Regions from separate parts of the Bradyrhizobium sp. 87 genome, predicted to be linked through region 1. Evidence: predicted binding sites of a transcription regulator. Region 1 holds the regulator's gene; each other region holds the start of a gene.
What was found. Region 1 encodes LexA, which represses DNA repair genes until DNA is damaged. Its sites were predicted from a motif close to TGTTCNNNNTGTGTTCNG; they were not measured.
Positions count from the first base shown of each region.

Region 2: a site for LexA is predicted at 2,049-2,066, ahead of recA (recombinase RecA). Genes of this name have one in related genera too.
Region 3: a site for LexA is predicted at 3,018-3,035, ahead of uvrA (excinuclease ABC subunit UvrA). Genes of this name have one in related genera too.

Region 1 covers NZ_JADPIQ010000075.1:12,920-18,657, forward strand. The annotation lists gene IVB50_RS16630 (ComEC/Rec2 family competence protein) at 1-1,476, shown strand, start outside; gene IVB50_RS16635 (hypothetical protein) at 1,615-2,049, opposite strand; gene lexA (transcriptional repressor LexA) at 2,543-3,244, opposite strand; gene glp (gephyrin-like molybdotransferase Glp) at 3,421-4,632, opposite strand; gene IVB50_RS16650 (hypothetical protein) at 4,871-5,062, opposite strand; gene IVB50_RS16655 (HAD family phosphatase) at 5,230-5,738, opposite strand, start outside.
Region 2 covers NZ_JADPIQ010000086.1:211,934-217,671, forward strand. The annotation lists gene IVB50_RS21855 (hypothetical protein) at 1-188, opposite strand, end outside; gene IVB50_RS21860 (hypothetical protein) at 329-517, opposite strand; gene IVB50_RS21865 (DUF2798 domain-containing protein) at 814-1,071, shown strand; gene IVB50_RS21870 (hypothetical protein) at 1,710-1,877, opposite strand; gene recA (recombinase RecA) at 2,141-3,229, shown strand; gene IVB50_RS21880 (hypothetical protein) at 3,333-4,319, shown strand; gene IVB50_RS21885 (hypothetical protein) at 4,329-5,351, shown strand; gene gcvP (aminomethyl-transferring glycine dehydrogenase) at 5,454-5,738, opposite strand, start outside.
Region 3 covers NZ_JADPIQ010000075.1:114,192-119,929, reverse strand. The annotation lists gene IVB50_RS17150 (single-stranded DNA-binding protein) at 191-688, opposite strand; gene IVB50_RS17145 (outer membrane beta-barrel protein) at 1,147-1,929, shown strand; gene IVB50_RS17140 (outer membrane protein) at 2,160-2,849, shown strand; gene uvrA (excinuclease ABC subunit UvrA) at 3,132-5,738, shown strand, end outside.

The sequences.
Region 1 (5,738 bases):
CGGGCGATCGCGACCGCGCTGCTCACCGGGCGGCGCGATGCGATCACCACGCCCGTCAACGATGCGATGTTCATCTCCGGCCTCGGCCACGTGCTCTCGATCTCCGGTTATCACATGGCCGTCGTTGCCGGCGTCGTGTTCTTCGCGGTGCGCGCGCTGCTCGCTCTGATCCCCGGATTGGCGGCCGGCTTCGCCATCAAGAAATGGTCGGCCGCCGCCGCGCTGGTCGCCGCTGCGTTCTACCTGCTGCTGTCGGGCGCGGAGGTCGCCACGCAAAGGTCGTTCTTCATGACGGCGGTGGTGCTGATCGCGGTGATGGTCGATCGCCGCGCCATCACCTTCCGCACGCTTGCTGTGGCTGCGCTGATCGTGCTGGCGGTCGCGCCGGAAGCGCTGGTGCATCCGAGTTTTCAGATGTCGTTTGCGGCAACGCTCGGCTTGGTCGCACTGGTGCAGATCGACATGCCCAATTTGTTTGCCTCGCCGGACAATTCGGCGACTGCGCGCATTGCGATGTGGGGTCGGCGCGAGATTGCGATGCTGTTCATGGCTTCGCTGATTGCGGGACTTGCGACGACGCCCTATGCCGCCTTTCATTTCCACCGTGTCACGCCGTTCGGCGTGCTCGCCAATCTCGGCGCGATGCCGGTGGTCTCTGCGCTGGTGATGCCGGCGGGGCTGTTGGGGCTGCTTGCTGCGCCGTTCGGGCTGGACAGCGTGTTCTGGTGGCTGATGGGGATTGGCATCGAGTGGATGGTCGCGGTCTCGCGCTGGGTCGCGGCCTTGCCGGGCGCGGTGGGCCGCATCCCGGCGTTCGGGATCGCGCCGCTGATCGCGGCGAGCCTGGGAATCATTGTGCTCGGCTTGTTGCGCACGCCGCTGCGCTGGTCCGGCGCCCTGGTGCTGCTGGCAGCGATCCCCTGGGGACTGTCGGCGCGGCAGCCCGACATCCTGATTGCCGGGGATGGCGCCAGCGTCGCGGTGCGGGGCAGGGACGGATATCTGCACCTGATCAGGACGAACAAGGACAGCTTTCTGCTCAAGGAATGGCTCGCTGCCGACGCCGATCCGCGCGATGCGGGCAGAGCCTCGCTTGCCGATGGCGTGTCCTGCGACGAATCCGGCTGCGTGACGCCACTGGCCGACGGGAGGCTGGTCGCGCTGGCACTGCGCGTCGACGCTCTCGCAGACGATTGCAGTCGGGCCGCCCTGGTGGTGACGACACGTCCCGCGCCGCCCGATTGCGCGGCGATGGTGGTCGATCGGCAGCGGCTCGCCAGCCAGAGCGCGCTGGCGCTGACGCAGCGTGGTGACGGTTTTGTGGTTCAGGCAGTGAGGGCGAGAGGCACGAGCCGCCCCTGGTTGCCGGCCGGCGCCGGCGAGGATGATTTCGACGGCAGCCTCGCGCCAAAGTCGACCGCGCCTCGCATCAAGGACGCAACGCCGGCGGACACCGACCTGCAAGCCGACGATTGATCTGATGGTGCGGAGCAACGCAGTGGTTCGGTGCGTCCGTTCGGATTCGCGGGGTGCAAACCACACCATCTCGCCGGCCACGGCCGGCGATGGCGATTCAATCCTGACCTCCGACTTCGTAGCCGGAGGGCGGCTCTGTCAGCCGATCGGCAGGTGCGTGACGGTCGGCTGCCTGTCGGCGGTGATCTGCGCCTTGTGCTCGCGCTCGGTGACCGACTGAGTCACCGGCAGTTGCAGCACCGTCGCGCGCTGGCCTTCGACGAGCTGCGTCACCAGCACGTATTTGCCGTCGGGGAATTCGATCGCATCATGATGGCGGTCGGGAACGTGCGGATCGATCTTGCCGAACTTGCCCACGCGGGAATTGATGGTGCGCGTCCAGATCCAGCGATTGTCGTAGCGGACGTCGTCGGCGAAGGCGAGCTCCGTCCCCGGCAGCAGGCAGACGGCAACAGACGGATCGGCTGCAGAGGCGAAGCCGCGCGTCGAGGTGCCGCGGAAGCTTGTCGTGACGATCGTCTCGCCGACTTCGGCGGGGCGCGACGCGACGGCATGTAGGCTGTAGTCACACATCGGGTGCTCCTCATGCTGGGATAGCAACCCGCGTCTCTTATCGAGGCGCAGGCCTCTATCAGAGTGGAAGCACGAACGCTCTGCTTGGTTGTGGGCAAATCTGCGGCTGGCTTCCGCAAGCCGCGATCACATTATCTTTCCCGAATTCAATAGGAACAAAGCTCGCCGCGATGCATTCGGGAGGCGCGTACGCGAACATTGCCAACTTGGCTGCAACGGCCGAACTTGACCGCTGGTCGCTGTTTCCTCGAACAACCGAGCCGCGAAGCGGTGCTGCTTGAAGCGGTGCTGCTTCGTCGGCGTGGCGAGGAGCCAGCGTTGGAGGAGGGGCCGGATAGTCTGTGCAGAACCAGAAAGGCTATCCAGCCGGAGCGGACGATGATCCGCTCCAATCTCTGACCGGCGATGCCGATCGGAAGCGCGCGAGGCGCCAAGCACCTCCGGCATGAAGTGCTTCCGATATGAAGTACTGCCGATAGAAAGACTCCCGGTATCAGTACTTCCGGTAAAGCCCGATCAGCTTGCCCTGAATCTTCACCCGGTTGGGCGGCAGGATGCGGACCTCATAGGCCGCGTTGGCGGGCTCGAGCGCGATCGAGGCGCCGCGACGGCGGAAGCGCTTCAGCGTCGCTTCCTCGTCGTCGATCAGCGCCACCACGATGTCGCCGGTATCGGCGCTCTCGTTGCGCTGGATCAGGGCCATGTCGCCGTCGAGAATGCCGGCTTCGACCATCGAGTCGCCGCGCACTTCCAGCGCGTAATGCTCGCCCGAGCCGAGCATGTCAGGCGGTACGCTGATAGTATGGCTGCGGGTCTGCAACGCCTCGATCGGCGTGCCGGCCGCGATGCGGCCCATCACCGGCACCGCGACGGGACGTTCGCCCTCGTCAGCGGGCAGGCTCGCGCTCGCACGCACCTTGCCGAGATTGCCCTCGATGACGCTCGGCGTGAAGCCGCGGCGGCTGCCAGCGGCTGCCTGGAGCTCCGGCAGCTTGATGACTTCAATCGCACGGGCGCGGTTGGGCAGGCGTCGGATGAAGCCACGCTCCTCGAGCGCCGTGATCAGGCGATGGATGCCCGACTTCGAGCGCAGATCGAGCGCATCCTTCATCTCGTCGAAGGAGGGCGGCACGCCGCTTTCCTTCAGACGCTCACTGATGAACCGCAGAAGCTCGTATTGTTTGCGCGTTAACATCTCGACCAAAGTCCCCCGGTTGATGTCGTCCGATTCCGAGACGCTGAATTCGGCCATAAGCCGCTGCATGCTCGAAACAAATCATGAACAGACACTATATGTTCGATACATGTTCCGCAACTGCTTAATTTACCGTGAACAGAGCAAAGTGCGCGGAACGCGCGTTGCGGGGGCGCTCAGACGGGGAGCCGCAACACTTCGCAAGCCGTGCCGGCTTCGGCCTTCGGCGCGAATGGTGCGCGGACGAGAAGTACCTGTGCTGCAGCGAGATTCGCAAGCAGCGAAGAGTCCTGATGATTGACGGGAACAACGACGCGTGTGCCATCGTCACGCTCCTCAAGATGCGCGCGCAGATAGTCCTCGCGCTGGTCGTTGGCGCCGACGTCGCGGCCGAGCACGGCGCGTTCACGGCGATGGTGAATCACTGAACGGCCCGACAGGGCGCGAATCAGCGGCACCATGAACAGGAAAGCGCACACGTAGGACGATACGGGATTGCCCGGCAGGCCGATCACACCCATTGCGCCGAGTCGCCCGTGCATCATCGGCTTGCCTGGCCGCATCGCGATCTTCCAGAACGCCATCGCGATGCCTTCGTCCCGCAGTGCCTGCTGGACCAGATCGTGGTCGCCGACCGATGCGCCGCCGGTCGTGATCAGGACGTCGGCGCCGCTCTCGCGGGCGCGGCGGATGCCGGCGGTGGTGGCCTCGAGCGTGTCGGCGGCAATACCGAGGTCGATGGTCTCGGCGCCCTCGCTGCGGGCGAGCGCGTGCAGGGCGTAGCCGTTGGAATAGACGATCTGGCCGTGGCCGGGCGTGGTGCCCGGCATCACCAGCTCGTCGCCGGTGGCGAGAATCGCGACCTTCGGACGCCTGACAACGGCAAGGTGCGGATGATTCATCCCGGCGGCGAGCGCGAGGTCTCGCTCGGTCAGACGGCTTCCCTTGCGCAGGAGCACGTCGCCCTCGCGGAAATCGACGCCGGCGGGGCGGATGTGCCGGCCGGCGATCGCGGCTTCCTTGATCGTGATGCGCTTGCCGGCGGCGACCGTGTCCTCCTGGATCACGACGGCGTCCGCGCCAAAGGGAACGACGCCGCCGGTGAAGATCCGCACGGCCTCGCCGGCTCCGACCGTCCCCTCGAACGGTCGGCCCGCTGCGACTTCGCCGATGACGGTGAGCTCCGAATCGATCGTCGCGGCATCGGCCGCGCGCACCGCGTAGCCGTCCATCGCCGACATCGCTTGCGGCGGCTGCGTGCGCCGCGCCACGACGTCACGCGCGAGCACGCGATGGTAGGCCTCGTCGAGGGAAATCATTTCTTCCGGCAGCGGCTCTGCACCCGCCAGCACCGCGGCAAGCGCGTCAGAAACCGGCATCAAGGCCACGGCGAAAACTCCTGCTCGGCACGTTCGGGCGAATGTTCCGCACGTCTTCTAGCCGAGCGCAGGCGCAGAGGCAAAAGCGGCTGAGCAGGCACAGTCATCCCGCCCCTTCACATTGTTCCGGAAGGCAGGATCAAGCGCGTCGCGGCATGATCCGAAGGAGGTCACAGATCGGCAGGAGAGTGGTCATGGAAGCGACGAAAATCATGGCAAGGCGAGAACGCGCCATGGCCTGAATCGATCAGCTCCCTGCCTGCCCGGGAGTTACGTCGGGCGCCTTGGATCCCTGATCCTTGTCGGGCAGCGGGTCGGCTTGGGATTTCAGGTCGGCGGCCTTGCTCACAAGCTTGGCGGAAAGGTCCGAATCTGAAGTTGTCCTCGCGAATTCAAGAAGAAGAGAGGCCTGCTTGGTGAGGTAGGTTTTGCCCAGCACGATGATGCATCCGTCCGTAGAAGTCCCAACGGACTCTAAGAGTCCGGAAGGCGGTATTCCGTTCCCGGAACTCTGTATAAAAATGTACAAAGTGATCCGGTTCCTCAATTTTTCAAAATTGGTCCGTCGGGCCGTGCCGTCGTGGGTTTCGCGACAACGGACCGTCGTCAAATGCCCAATGCCTTCAATGCGTTCCCGACGTCACGCGGCGAGGTCACATGCACCGCCGTCAAGCCGCGCGCGCGCGCTCCCTCGATGTTTTCGGCAAGATCGTCGAAGAACACGATGCGCCCGGCGGGCACGCCGATCGCCGCAACGACGTGGTCGAAGGCCTCCGCATCCGGTTTGCGCAGGCCGATGCTGGACGACAAATACAGCTCGCGGAAATGGCCGAGGAGGTCGGCATATTCCCTCGAGAAATGGTCCACGTGCGGCCGGTTGGTGTTGGAGAAAGCATAGAGCGGCATCTGTTTCGCTGCGCGCGGCAGCAGCTCGGCGATGTCAGGCATTTCGCCGGCGAAAATCGCGTTCCAGCCTTCCAGGAACTGCGCATCCGAAATGCCGATTCCGAGCGAGGCTCGCAATGAGGCGAAATAGTCCTCATCGCTGATCTTCCCCATCTCGTGCAACCGATAGGCTTCGCTGTCCCGCACATAGCGCGCGACGATGGCTTCGG
Region 2 (5,738 bases), on a different contig from region 1:
TTGGCCTCGTCCAGCAACTCCATATTCCATTCGGAATTTTCCTGGAGCTTGCGGGCGATGCCGGCGGCCATGTCGGCGCAGACGCTGGTCATCTCCTTCCAAGCCAGATCGCGATCGGCAAATTCCGACGCCTGGTCGGCACAGCCGGAATAGCGGCCGTTCCGGATTCGAAAGAAGTAGAGCGGCATGGTTCGCACCGATCGCGCCTGATGGCTCCGTCCCCACGGCCATAATCCCGGCAGTCCAATCCCAAACCGTCGGCAGATCAATTCCGGTCGGCTACGGAATAGCCCCATGGACGCCAGCCCACCGATCTCGGTCCGACGGCTCAGGCCGTGTCGCGTCCGATCGCCTTCAGCTCCCGATCGATGCGCAGCTGCACCCGTCGGATCGCCAAGAGATCGATCTTGGTCTCAGTCTTGCCGGTCTTGATCTGCTCGCCGATCCGGAACTGCCACTGCCAAATGCCGGGAATTGCCGTCTTGGCGACGGTGAACTCGATGCCCCTGTGATTCATGGGCCATCTCCCACGATTCACTTCCATCACTGAGAACATGCTGGGCGGCATAATATTCCAAGAAAGCCAAACCTGTCGGTAAGCCCCGGATCGCTCACGGCTATCGCGCAAACGCACGCGCTCTGGAACATACGAAATCGAAATTCGAAAGACGCCGGCCGCCCAGCGGCGGCGCGACCTCATGCCCGTGGTTCTCCGGCCAAGAACAGAGTTCCTGGGATGGGTAAGGGCACCTTCCGGAACGCGGCGGCATGTGCCTTGCTTGGCCCGATGCGGCTAAGCAACATGGACGCGTCATGCCGGGCATTCCCCGCCGCTATTCTCATTTCGTGTTCGGAATCATCCAGTCGGGACTGACCTCGCTGATCGCCGCGGGCATCGCCAGCTTTCCCGCAGGGAACGCGCTGGACTTCCTGGCGCACTGGATGGTGTCGTGGCTGATCGCATGGGCGGCGATGCTGCCGATAGTGCTGCTCGCAGCGCCGGCGATCCGCGCCTTCTCGCTGCGGCTGACGCAGGAGGAGGGCGGTTCGCAAACCGGCCGGCCGGCATGAAAATCGGAATGAAAAAACCCCGCTTGGGAGAACCAAGCGGGGAGAAGGTTATTGGAGGCTGAGGTGCTGGGCTGCAACACCATAGCCGGGCGACCCTAGCCGGCTCAGCTTACGACAGCCTGACAAGGCCCGACGGTGGCAGCAAAAGCCGGAGCGCGGGGGCCGCAGACTGGCCCCGCACCGGTCCCAATTTCGACATCCGTTCGCACAACTCAGGACACAACCGCAGGCGAGATTTCGCGGCGACGGTGCTGCCATGGGGGAAACGTGGCGTGCCGGCAACGGGGTGGCATCATGGACAACGTAGAGCGGTCATTCGCCGCCGCGACGGCGGCTGGCTTCGTCGTGCTGGTGATCGGCATCGGGTTGCTGGTTCTGCTGTAGGCGCTGTTGGGTGCGGGAGATGGCTCCGAGGGTGGAAAGGCCCGTGCGCGCCTTTCAAAAATCGCGAAAACAACCCCATGCACAGTAGCGTGCCTACAAATTTCCCCGCCCAATCAATGGCTTACTGGTAGTATTTAGATACCATATCGGCTCGGATTCGCCTTTCACGGCCATCCGAATCCCGATACCCGTGCCGATTCCCTGAGATCAACGGGCTGCCGCTCCGGCACCGTCGCCAGCGCGGTCCCAGCGGCCTAATGAACCTTGATCGCGTCCAGCGGCAAACGGAGTTCGGCGGCACGCTCTTCGCGGTCTTTCTTGCGGAACTCGTTTTCCTTGCGCTCGAACTTGCTCAGCTCCTCCCGCGCCGCCTCCAGCAGCGGAGTGCGCCGGGTCGTATCGTGATGCGTGTTGTCCGTCATGACTGAAGTCCCCTCAGTTGCGGTCCCATCCAAGAGTCCATCCAGGAGAAGGCCGCAGACCGCGAAAGGTTCGTGCCGCAGGATGACGGAATTCTGACGGTGTGCGGGTCATCCGTCTTTGATGCGCGTCAGCCAGAGCGTGCAAATTCCCAAAAGAACATATTGCGAACCTAGAACAAATAGGGTACATTGTTTTTATCGCCGCGCCGCCTCGCCAATCGTTTGTCCCTCACGCGAATCCTCGTCATAAGGAGCACGACCCGATGTCCACCACTGCCTTGCGTATCGTCGAAGGATCCTCCATGGACAAGAGTAAAGCTCTCGCCGCCGCGCTCTCCCAGATCGAGCGTCAGTTCGGCAAGGGCTCGGTGATGAAGCTCGGCAAGAACGACCGTTCGATGGATGTCGAGGCGGTCTCTTCGGGCTCGTTGGGGCTCGATATCGCGCTCGGGATCGGCGGCCTGCCGAAGGGGCGCGTCGTGGAGATCTACGGGCCGGAATCCTCGGGCAAGACCACGCTGGCGCTGCACACGGTGGCGGAAGGGCAGAAGAAGGGCGGCATCTGCGCCTTCATCGACGCCGAGCACGCGCTCGACCCGGTCTATGCGCGCAAGCTGGGCGTCAATATCGACGAGCTCCTGATCTCCCAGCCGGACACCGGCGAGCAGGCGCTGGAAATCTGCGACACGCTGGTGCGCTCCGGCGCGGTCGACGTGCTGGTGATCGATTCGGTCGCGGCGCTGGTGCCGAAGGCCGAGCTCGAGGGCGAGATGGGCGATGCGCTGCCGGGTCTGCAGGCGCGTCTGATGAGCCAGGCGCTGCGCAAGCTGACGGCGTCCATCAACAAGTCCAATACCATGGTGATCTTCATCAACCAGATCCGCATGAAGATCGGCGTGATGTACGGCTCGCCGGAGACCACCACCGGCGGCAACGCGCTGAAATTCTATGCTTCCGTCCGCCTCGACATCCGCCGCATCGGCGCGATCAAGGAGCGTGACGAAGTGGTCGGCAACACCACGCGCGTCAAGGTCGTCAAGAACAAGCTGGCGCCGCCGTTCAAGCAGGTCGAGTTCGACATCATGTACGGCGAAGGCGTCTCCAAGATGGGCGAGATCCTCGATCTCGGCGTCAAGGCCGGCATCGTCGAAAAATCCGGCGCATGGTTCTCCTACGACAGCCAGCGTCTTGGCCAGGGCCGCGAGAATTCGAAAGCGTTCCTGAAGGCCAACCCCGACATCACCGCCAAGATCGAGACCTCGATCCGCCAGAACTCCGGCCTGATCGCCGAGCAGATTCTGGCCGGCAGCCCCGAGCGTGACGCCGACGGCGAGGAGCCGGCGGACGAGTAAGCTTCAACAGTAAAGTTTTTCGCGAGGAGCGGGCGCTGAGGACGTTGAGTTGCCGACGTCTTCGGCGCCTGTTTCGTTTGGCGTGGGGGCACCGGGTGGTGCGATGAAGCGTCTGATCTTGACCAGTTCGTCCGGAGGCCAGCTCGCACGATCCGGGTTGGCGGAGCTTGTCATCTCATCCTCGTTTCACTTTGAGTGGGGACCGCTGCCCTCGCCCGAGAAGCTCGCAGCCTATTTCGCGCCGCGTTCGGCGAATCTCGGGCCTGGTGATCATTGGTCTGATTGGGGCATCCGGTGGCCCAAGAGCATCAAGGATCGCAAAGACTTGTCCCTTGCGGACTTCTGCGAGCAATATGACTTGGTTGAACTTTGGTTCGACCCAGCTCCCCGGGATCAATTGCAGCTCGTCTGCCTGCTGGACCACCTCAGCTCCTGCTCCTCGCTGGTGCCAAAGCTTCGACTTCGACTTGTCTCATCCGAGCTGACGACAGCACACGGTGAGGATCTCGCTGCGTCCGAGCCGCACATCCATGTCGTGCCTGTTAGGGCCCAGGAGTTCGAGACTGCCCGGTTGGCGTGGTCGGCCTACCGTGCGATGACCCCTGAGGCGTGCGTCGATCTCCTTCACCAGGATCTCAGTGCATTGCTGATGCTGCGCCCGGCCTTGCTCGATCTCTTGGCAGAACTGCCGTCGCCTTTCACGGGTCTCGGTGCGACCGAGATGCGATTTCTGGAGCTCCTTGCCAGAGGGTTTGCAAACACGAATGCGTTGTTTCACCTGCGCTCGCAACGGCGCACATATGTGTTCGGAGAATTTGAGTTGGGTTCGTTGCTCGAGGGGCTCGCGCTCGGCCCCAACCCCGTAGTGGCCGGGTTGGGCGACGAACTGCGCACGATCGATCGCGAAAATTTAAGAGCTCGGCACGAGGTCTATCTCCGCAGCCGGTTGTCGTTGACCGAGTTCGGCAGGGCCGTCCTGGCCCATCAGGAAGATTTCAGTCGCCACAATCCGATCGATCGCTGGTGGGGCGGCACGCACCTGACCAATGATCGGCTGTGGCGTTACGGTAATGTTTTGACGAAGCCTTGAGACCACGGCATGACGCGGCTCATTGTCACGACCGACTCGTCCATCGCCGGCGCTATTCAACAGGCGGGCCTTGCCGACCTCGTGATTGCCATCGAGCGCCGGCTGGTCTGGGGACCGTTGCCAGCCGATGCAGAGCTGGACGCATTCTTTGCGCCGCGTACGACACAGCCCCGCGGGCTTCACTGGCTCGACGATACGCCGTCCTGGCGTCTCGAGGAATCAGGCGTGAAGGATCGAGGACTGATTGAACTGCTCGCGGAATATGACACGGTCGAGTTTTGGCGAGGGCCGGAGCCAAATGCGCAATTGATCCTGCTCTGGCTGCTCGATCATTGGGGCCGCCGACACGATGCAAATCCCGACTTTGTCGTGCGCTCCCTGTTCTTGGGTGTCAGGGATGTCGACCCACCGCGAAGCGAACTCTACCCGCCGGCTGTCGCGATCACACCTCGTCAACTCAAATCGGCCAAGCGTGCATGGCGGGCCTATCGCGCGTCGGCCCCGCAAAGGTGGCGGGATCTCTTCAAGACGGATTTGAGCTGGCTGCCACAACTCGCCCCCCACGTGAGGGCTCTTCTCAACGAGCTTCCGCGCCCCGCCTCAGGCCTTGGAGCCACCGAAGCGCGAATACTCCAGCTCATCGCGCGAGGCGGCATGCAGCCTTTCGATGTCTTTCCGGGCCACCAGAAGTGCAACGGGCTGGATGTGTATGGTTATTGGGAAGTTGGAGCGCTGCTTGACGGCCTTGCGCGGTGCGAGAGGCCGGCGGTGTCCGGACTGGATGAAGGTCCGTTTTCGCTAGAGATGCACGACGATTCCAGTCAGTTCGATCGGTACAAGCGATCGCAATTGACGCTGACCGAGTTCGGTAAGGCGGTGCTGGGAGGCGACCAGGATTTCCGCCGGTACAACCGGATTGATCGCTGGTGGGGCGGCACTCACCTGACCAACGAGCGGCTCTGGCGGTGGGACCCCGAGACCCGCTCGTTGGTTGCGCCCAAAATGCGTGTTCCGTGCCGGAGGGTGGGTTAGCGAAGTGTAGCCCACCTCTTCCATTTCGCCAGAGACAGAAGTGGTGGGTTACGCCAGCGACTGCGCTTCGCGCAGCCGGTGGCTAACCCACCCTACAAACGGTTACTCCGCCGCCTCCGCGTAATCGCTCACGGGCGGGCACGAGCACACCAGATTGCGGTCGCCATAGACGTTGTCGACGCGCCCCACCGGGCTCCAGTATTTGTCGGTGCGCGAGGTGCCCGCGGGGAAGCAGCCCTCGGCGCGGGTGTAGGCGCGCTTCCAATCGTCGTCCGCGATGTCATGCACGGTGTGTGGGGCATGACGAAGCGGCGACGCCTCGATCTTGAAGCGGCCTGCTTCGATCTCGGCGATTTCCTTCCGGATCGCGATCATGGCATCGCAGAA
Region 3 (5,738 bases), 100 kb from region 1:
AACCGCGCGGTGAGCTTGCCGCGTCGGCGCGTTTGCCAAGCCGCAATCCGAGCTCACCCCAAACATGAAGCGGGCCCGGAAATGCCGAGCCCGTCCTGTCGATTAGTGGGATGTTCTGACATGAGATGAGAAGCGCCGCCCATCCGGCCGGGCGTCCGCATCAGGCGCCGCGTTCTTGGAGCGGAATCGCTCAGAACGGGATATCGTCGTCCATGTCGCTGTTGCGGCCACCGCCGCCGGCGGCAACAGGGCGCCGCGGCGTGCTGCTGACCGGACCGGAGGAGCCGAAATCGCCGCCCGGCTCGTCGCCGAAGCTGCCGCCTCCGCCACCGCCGCTACGACCGTCCAGCATCGTCAAGGTCGAGTTGAACCCCTGCAGCACGACTTCGGTCGAGTACTTTTCGACACCGCTCTGGTCGGTCCATTTGCGGGTCTGGAGCGCACCCTCGACGTAAATCTTGGCGCCCTTCTTCAGATACTGTTCGGCGACCTTGCAGAGCCCTTCATTGAAGATCACGACGCGGTGCCACTCGGTCTTTTCCTTGCGCTCGCCAGTCGCCTTGTCGCGCCACGTCTCCGAAGTCGCGACGCTCAGATTGGCGATCGGCCGCCCGTCCTGGGTGCGGCGGATTTCAGGATCCTTGCCGAGATTTCCAACCAGAATGACCTTGTTGACGCTTCCCGCCATCTCCGCTCTCCGCTCCGAATGCCACTGAATTCAAGAAGGCCGGTCCGCTCCCGCGTTCCGCCGTGCCTGTTGAGGCGACCCTATACGCTCGCCGAACACTTGCGGACGACGATCAGGCCGTCACCCTTCCGGTTATCCCCACATATAGCATCGACCTCCGGTTCGTTCCAGATTTGTTCTTGGCGAAGACAGATCTGAAGGCGTGGGATCGATCGGCCACATGTGTTGCGGAAAGGACACGTCGATTGGAACCTTTGTAGGTTCCCAAAAATGGAAGAAAGAACTTAACATTCAGCAAGTTATGGGTACTCGCACTGCCCCGGTCTTGTTGCATTTGGGAGACGGACTCTGCCGCTCCGTAGAGCTACGGTTGCCTCGGACTTAGTTCATATGGGCCCTCGCGCCTGATCAGCCGCTTCGGGGACATAAGAAGCGGACGAAACCTGGGGAGACTGGCAATGAATAAGCTTCTTATTTGTGCAATCGGTGCAGTGGCGATGGGCTTGTCGGCTCCCGCAAGCGCGGCGGACATGGCCGCGCGTCCCTACACCAAAGCCCCGCCGCCGGCGGTTGCCGCCATCTACGACTGGAGCGGCTTCTACATCGGCATCAACGGCGGCGGTGGCTCCAGCCACAAGTGCTGGGACTTCGTCACGCCCGCGACCGGCGTTCTCGTCGGCGAAGGCTGTCACAATGCAACAGGGGGCACCGTCGGCGGCCAGATCGGCTATCGCTGGCAGTCCGCCAATTGGGTGTTCGGTCTGGAAGGCCAGGGCAACTGGGCTGACTTCCGGGGCGACAACGTGAGCACCCTCTTCCCTGGTACCGCTTTGGTGACGGGTGATCGCAACCGTTCCCGCATCGACGCTTTCGGTCTCATCACCGGTCAGGTCGGTTACGCCTGGAACAACGTGCTGCTTTACGTGAAGGGCGGCGCCGCCGTCGTCGGTGACAAGTACGACATCTACGCTGCTGCGGGTACGCCCGGCGCGGGCGCGCTGCTGGCTTCGGCCCGGGAGACTCGCTGGGGTGGCACGGTCGGGGCCGGTCTGGAATTCGGCTTCGCCCCGAACTGGTCGCTGGGCTTTGAGTACGACCACATCTTCCTTGGCGATCGCACGATCGGCTTCACAACGCCCGCGGGTGCGGTATTCGGCAGCGACCGGATTCGCCAGGACGTAGACATGGGCCTGGTGCGCTTGAACTATCGCTGGGGCGGTCCGGCCATCGCAAGGTACTGATCGCGCTGGACATATCGCACTTCGAAGGCCGGCCTTGCGCCGGCCTTTTGCTGTGCAGTTCTCCAATATTAATCGGTCAATAACCGTTCCGTTTTCCGACCGTTGTTGCTTTTGAGTGACACAACTTGCGGCTTCACTGGTGTAAGTACGGCATCAGTTGGGCAAGTGAGTCCGATGCCCTCCCTATCGTGGAAGGCACAATCAGAAACTGGGACTGGGATTAGTTGAAAATGAAAAAGGTTTTGTTGGCTTCGGCCTGTTTGTTCGCTCTCGCCGCCCCGGCTTCGGCCGCTGATCTCGCGGCGCGCCCCTACACCAAGGCCCCGGTGGCCATGGCTTCGGTCTACAACTGGACCGGCTTCTACCTCGGTATCGTCGGTGGCGGCGCTTGGGAAAATTCCTCGACCGACCCGAAGATGAAGGGCGGCTTCGTCGGCGGTACTGCCGGCTACAACTGGCAGACCGGCAATGTCGTGCTCGGCGTCGAGGCCGATGGTTCCTGGGCTGATGTCAGCGCGTCGGTCACCGGCCCCGTTGCCGTCCCCGGCTTCGGCCTCGTCAGCACCACCCTCAGCTCCAAAACCGATGCGATGGGAACCGTGCGCGGCCGCATCGGCTACGCCGTCAACAACGTCCTGTTCTACGGCACCGGTGGTTACGCCTGGATCGACAACAAGCTCAGCGTCAGCGCGCTCGGCGTGACCGTTTCCGACAGCAAGTGGCACTCCGGCTGGACCGTCGGTGCGGGCGTCGAAGCGTTCTTCGCTCCGCAGTGGTCGGTCAAGGGCGAGTACCTCTTTCGCAGCCTCGGCGGCGAGACCTACTTCTCGGGCGCCCTGCCCTCCGGCACGCTCGAGTTTCACACCGTGCAGGTCGGCGTGAACTATCACTTCGGGGGCCCGGTGGTCGCCAAGTACTGAGTTCAGTACTTAGCCCCAACGCCATCCGCGTTACGAAAGGCCGGCCTTGTGCCGGCCTTTTTGTTTTGTCGGGCACGTTGCCGCGCAGTTCCACCCTGCTCCTGCCAGATGCCGCCAGTGCGCCAACAATCCGTTGACGATTCGCAAGTCCCACTGGAAATCCGTCTCCGTTCTTCCTACGTTCGCTGACAACCCCATCGGCGCCGATCCCGGTTCCGGGCGAAGCGCGCCTTTTTTGTTGGCGCGATCGCGCGCCTTTGGGATTCCTTGAGGGCAACCCGGATGGATGAAGTGATCAAGGCGAAGCGCCAACAGCAGAACGTGGGATCAAACCTGCGCGCAATTACCATCCGTGGCGCGCGCGAGCACAATCTCAAGAACGTCGATGTCGAGATTCCCCGCGACAAGCTGGTGGTGTTCACGGGGCTGTCGGGCTCCGGCAAATCCTCGCTCGCGTTCGACACCATCTACGCCGAAGGCCAGCGCCGCTACGTCGAATCGCTGTCTGCCTACGCCCGCCAGTTCCTGGAGATGATGCAGAAGCCCGACGTCGACCAGATCGACGGCCTGTCGCCGGCGATCTCGATCGAGCAGAAGACGACGTCGAAGAACCCGCGCTCCACCGTCGGCACGGTGACCGAAATCTACGACTACATGCGCCTGCTGTGGGCGCGCGTCGGCGTGCCCTATTCGCCCGCCACCGGCCTGCCGATCGAGAGCCAGATCGTCTCGCAGATGGTCGATCGCGTGCTGGCGCTGCCCGAGGGCTCGCGCCTCTATCTGCTCGCGCCGGTCGTGCGCGGCCGCAAGGGCGAGTACCGCAAAGAGCTTGCCGAATGGCTCAAGAAGGGCTTTCAGCGCGTCAAGATCGACGGCGCCTTCCACGAGCTCGCCGAAGCCCCTGTTCTCGACAAGAAATTCCCGCACGACATCGACGTCGTCGTCGATCGCATCGTGGTGCGCCCCGACATCGGCCAGCGCCTCGCCGAAAGTTTCGAGACCGCGCTGAAACTTGCCGAGGGCCTCGCCGTCATCGAATTCGCGGATGCGCCGGCTGCGGCAGCACCCGCGGAAGAGAAGAAGAAGACCGCAAAGATCCACGACAAGAGCGGACCCGAGCGCATGCTGTTCTCGGAAAAGTTCGCCTGCCCGGTGTCCGGCTTCACCATCCCCGAGATCGAGCCCCGGCTGTTCTCGTTCAACAACCCCTATGGCGCCTGTCCTGCGTGCGGCGGCCTCGGCGTCGAGCAGCATGTCGACGAAGACCTCGTCATTCCCGACAAGGAGCTCGCCATTGGCAAGGGCGCAATCGCGCCCTGGGCCAAATCCTCGTCGCCCTATTACATTCAGACGCTGACTGCGCTCGGCAAGCACTACAAGTTCACGCTGACCACCAAATGGAAGGATCTGCCCAAGAAGACGCAGAACGCGATCCTCCATGGCTCCGGCGAGGACGAGATCAAGTTCTCCTACGAGGACGGCGTCCGCTCCTACGACACCAAGAAGCCGTTCGAGGGCGTCATCACCAACATCAACCGCCGCTATCGCGAGACCGAGAGCGAGTGGGCGCGTGAGGAGCTGGCGAAGTACTTCCACGACGTGCCCTGCGAGGCGTGCCACGGCTTTCGGCTGAAGCCCGAGGCGCTTTGCGTCAAGATCGGCGGCAAGCATATCGGCGACATCTCCGAGATGTCGGTGAAGGGCGCCGGCGCGTGGTTCGAGACCGTGCCGGAGGCGCTGAACACCCAGCAGAACGAGATCGCCGGCCGCATCCTCAAGGAGATCCGCGAGCGCCTCACCTTCCTGCTCGACGTCGGCCTCAACTACCTCACGCTCTCCCGCTCCTCCGGCACGCTCTCCGGCGGCGAAAGCCAGCGCATCCGGCTGGCTTCGCAGATCGGCTCGGGGCTAACAGGCGTGCTCTACGTGCTCGACGAGCCCTCGATCGGCTTGCACCAGCGCGACAACGCGCGCCTGCTCGACACGCTCAAGAGACTTCGTGACCTCGGCAACACCGTGATCGTGGTCGAGCACGACGAGGACGCGATCCTGCTCGCCGACCACGTGCTCGACATCGGCCCCGGCGCCGGCATGCATGGCGGCAACATCATCGCCGAAGGCACGCCCGCCGAGATCATGCGCAACCCCAACTCGCTGACGGGCAAATATCTCACCGGCGAGCTCGAGGTCGAGGTGCCCGAGCGGCGCCCGCCGAACCATCGCCGCACCATCAAGGTGGTCAACGCGCGCGGCAATAACCTCAAGAACGTTACGGCCGAAATTCCGCTCGGCCTGTTCACCTGCGTCACCGGCGTCTCCGGCGGCGGCAAGTCGACGCTGCTGATCGACACGCTCTACAAGGCGATCGCCCGCAAGCTGAACAATGCCAGCGAAGGCGCCGCGCCGCACGACCGCATCGAGGGCCTCGAGCACATCGACAAGATCATCGACATCGACCAGTCGCCGATCGGTCGCACGCCGCGCTCCAACCCTGCGACCTATACCGGTGCCTTCACGCCGATCCGCGAATGGTTCGCCGGCCTGCCCGAGTCGAAAGCGCGCGGCTACGAGCCCGGCCGGTTCTCCTTCAACGTCAAGGGCGGCCGCTGCGAGGCCTGCCAGGGCGACGGCGTCATCAAGATCGAGATGCACTTCTTGCCCGACGTCTACGTCACCTGCGACGTCTGCAAGGGCAAGCGCTACAACCGCGAGACGCTGGAGGTCCTATTCAAGGGCAAGAGCATCGCCGACGTGCTCGACATGACCGTCGAGGAAGCGGCCGAGTTCTTCAAGGCGGTCCCACGTGTACGCGAGACGTTCCAGACGCTGCATCGCGTCGGCCTCGACTACATCCATGTCGGCCAGCAGGCCACGACGCTCTCGGGCGGC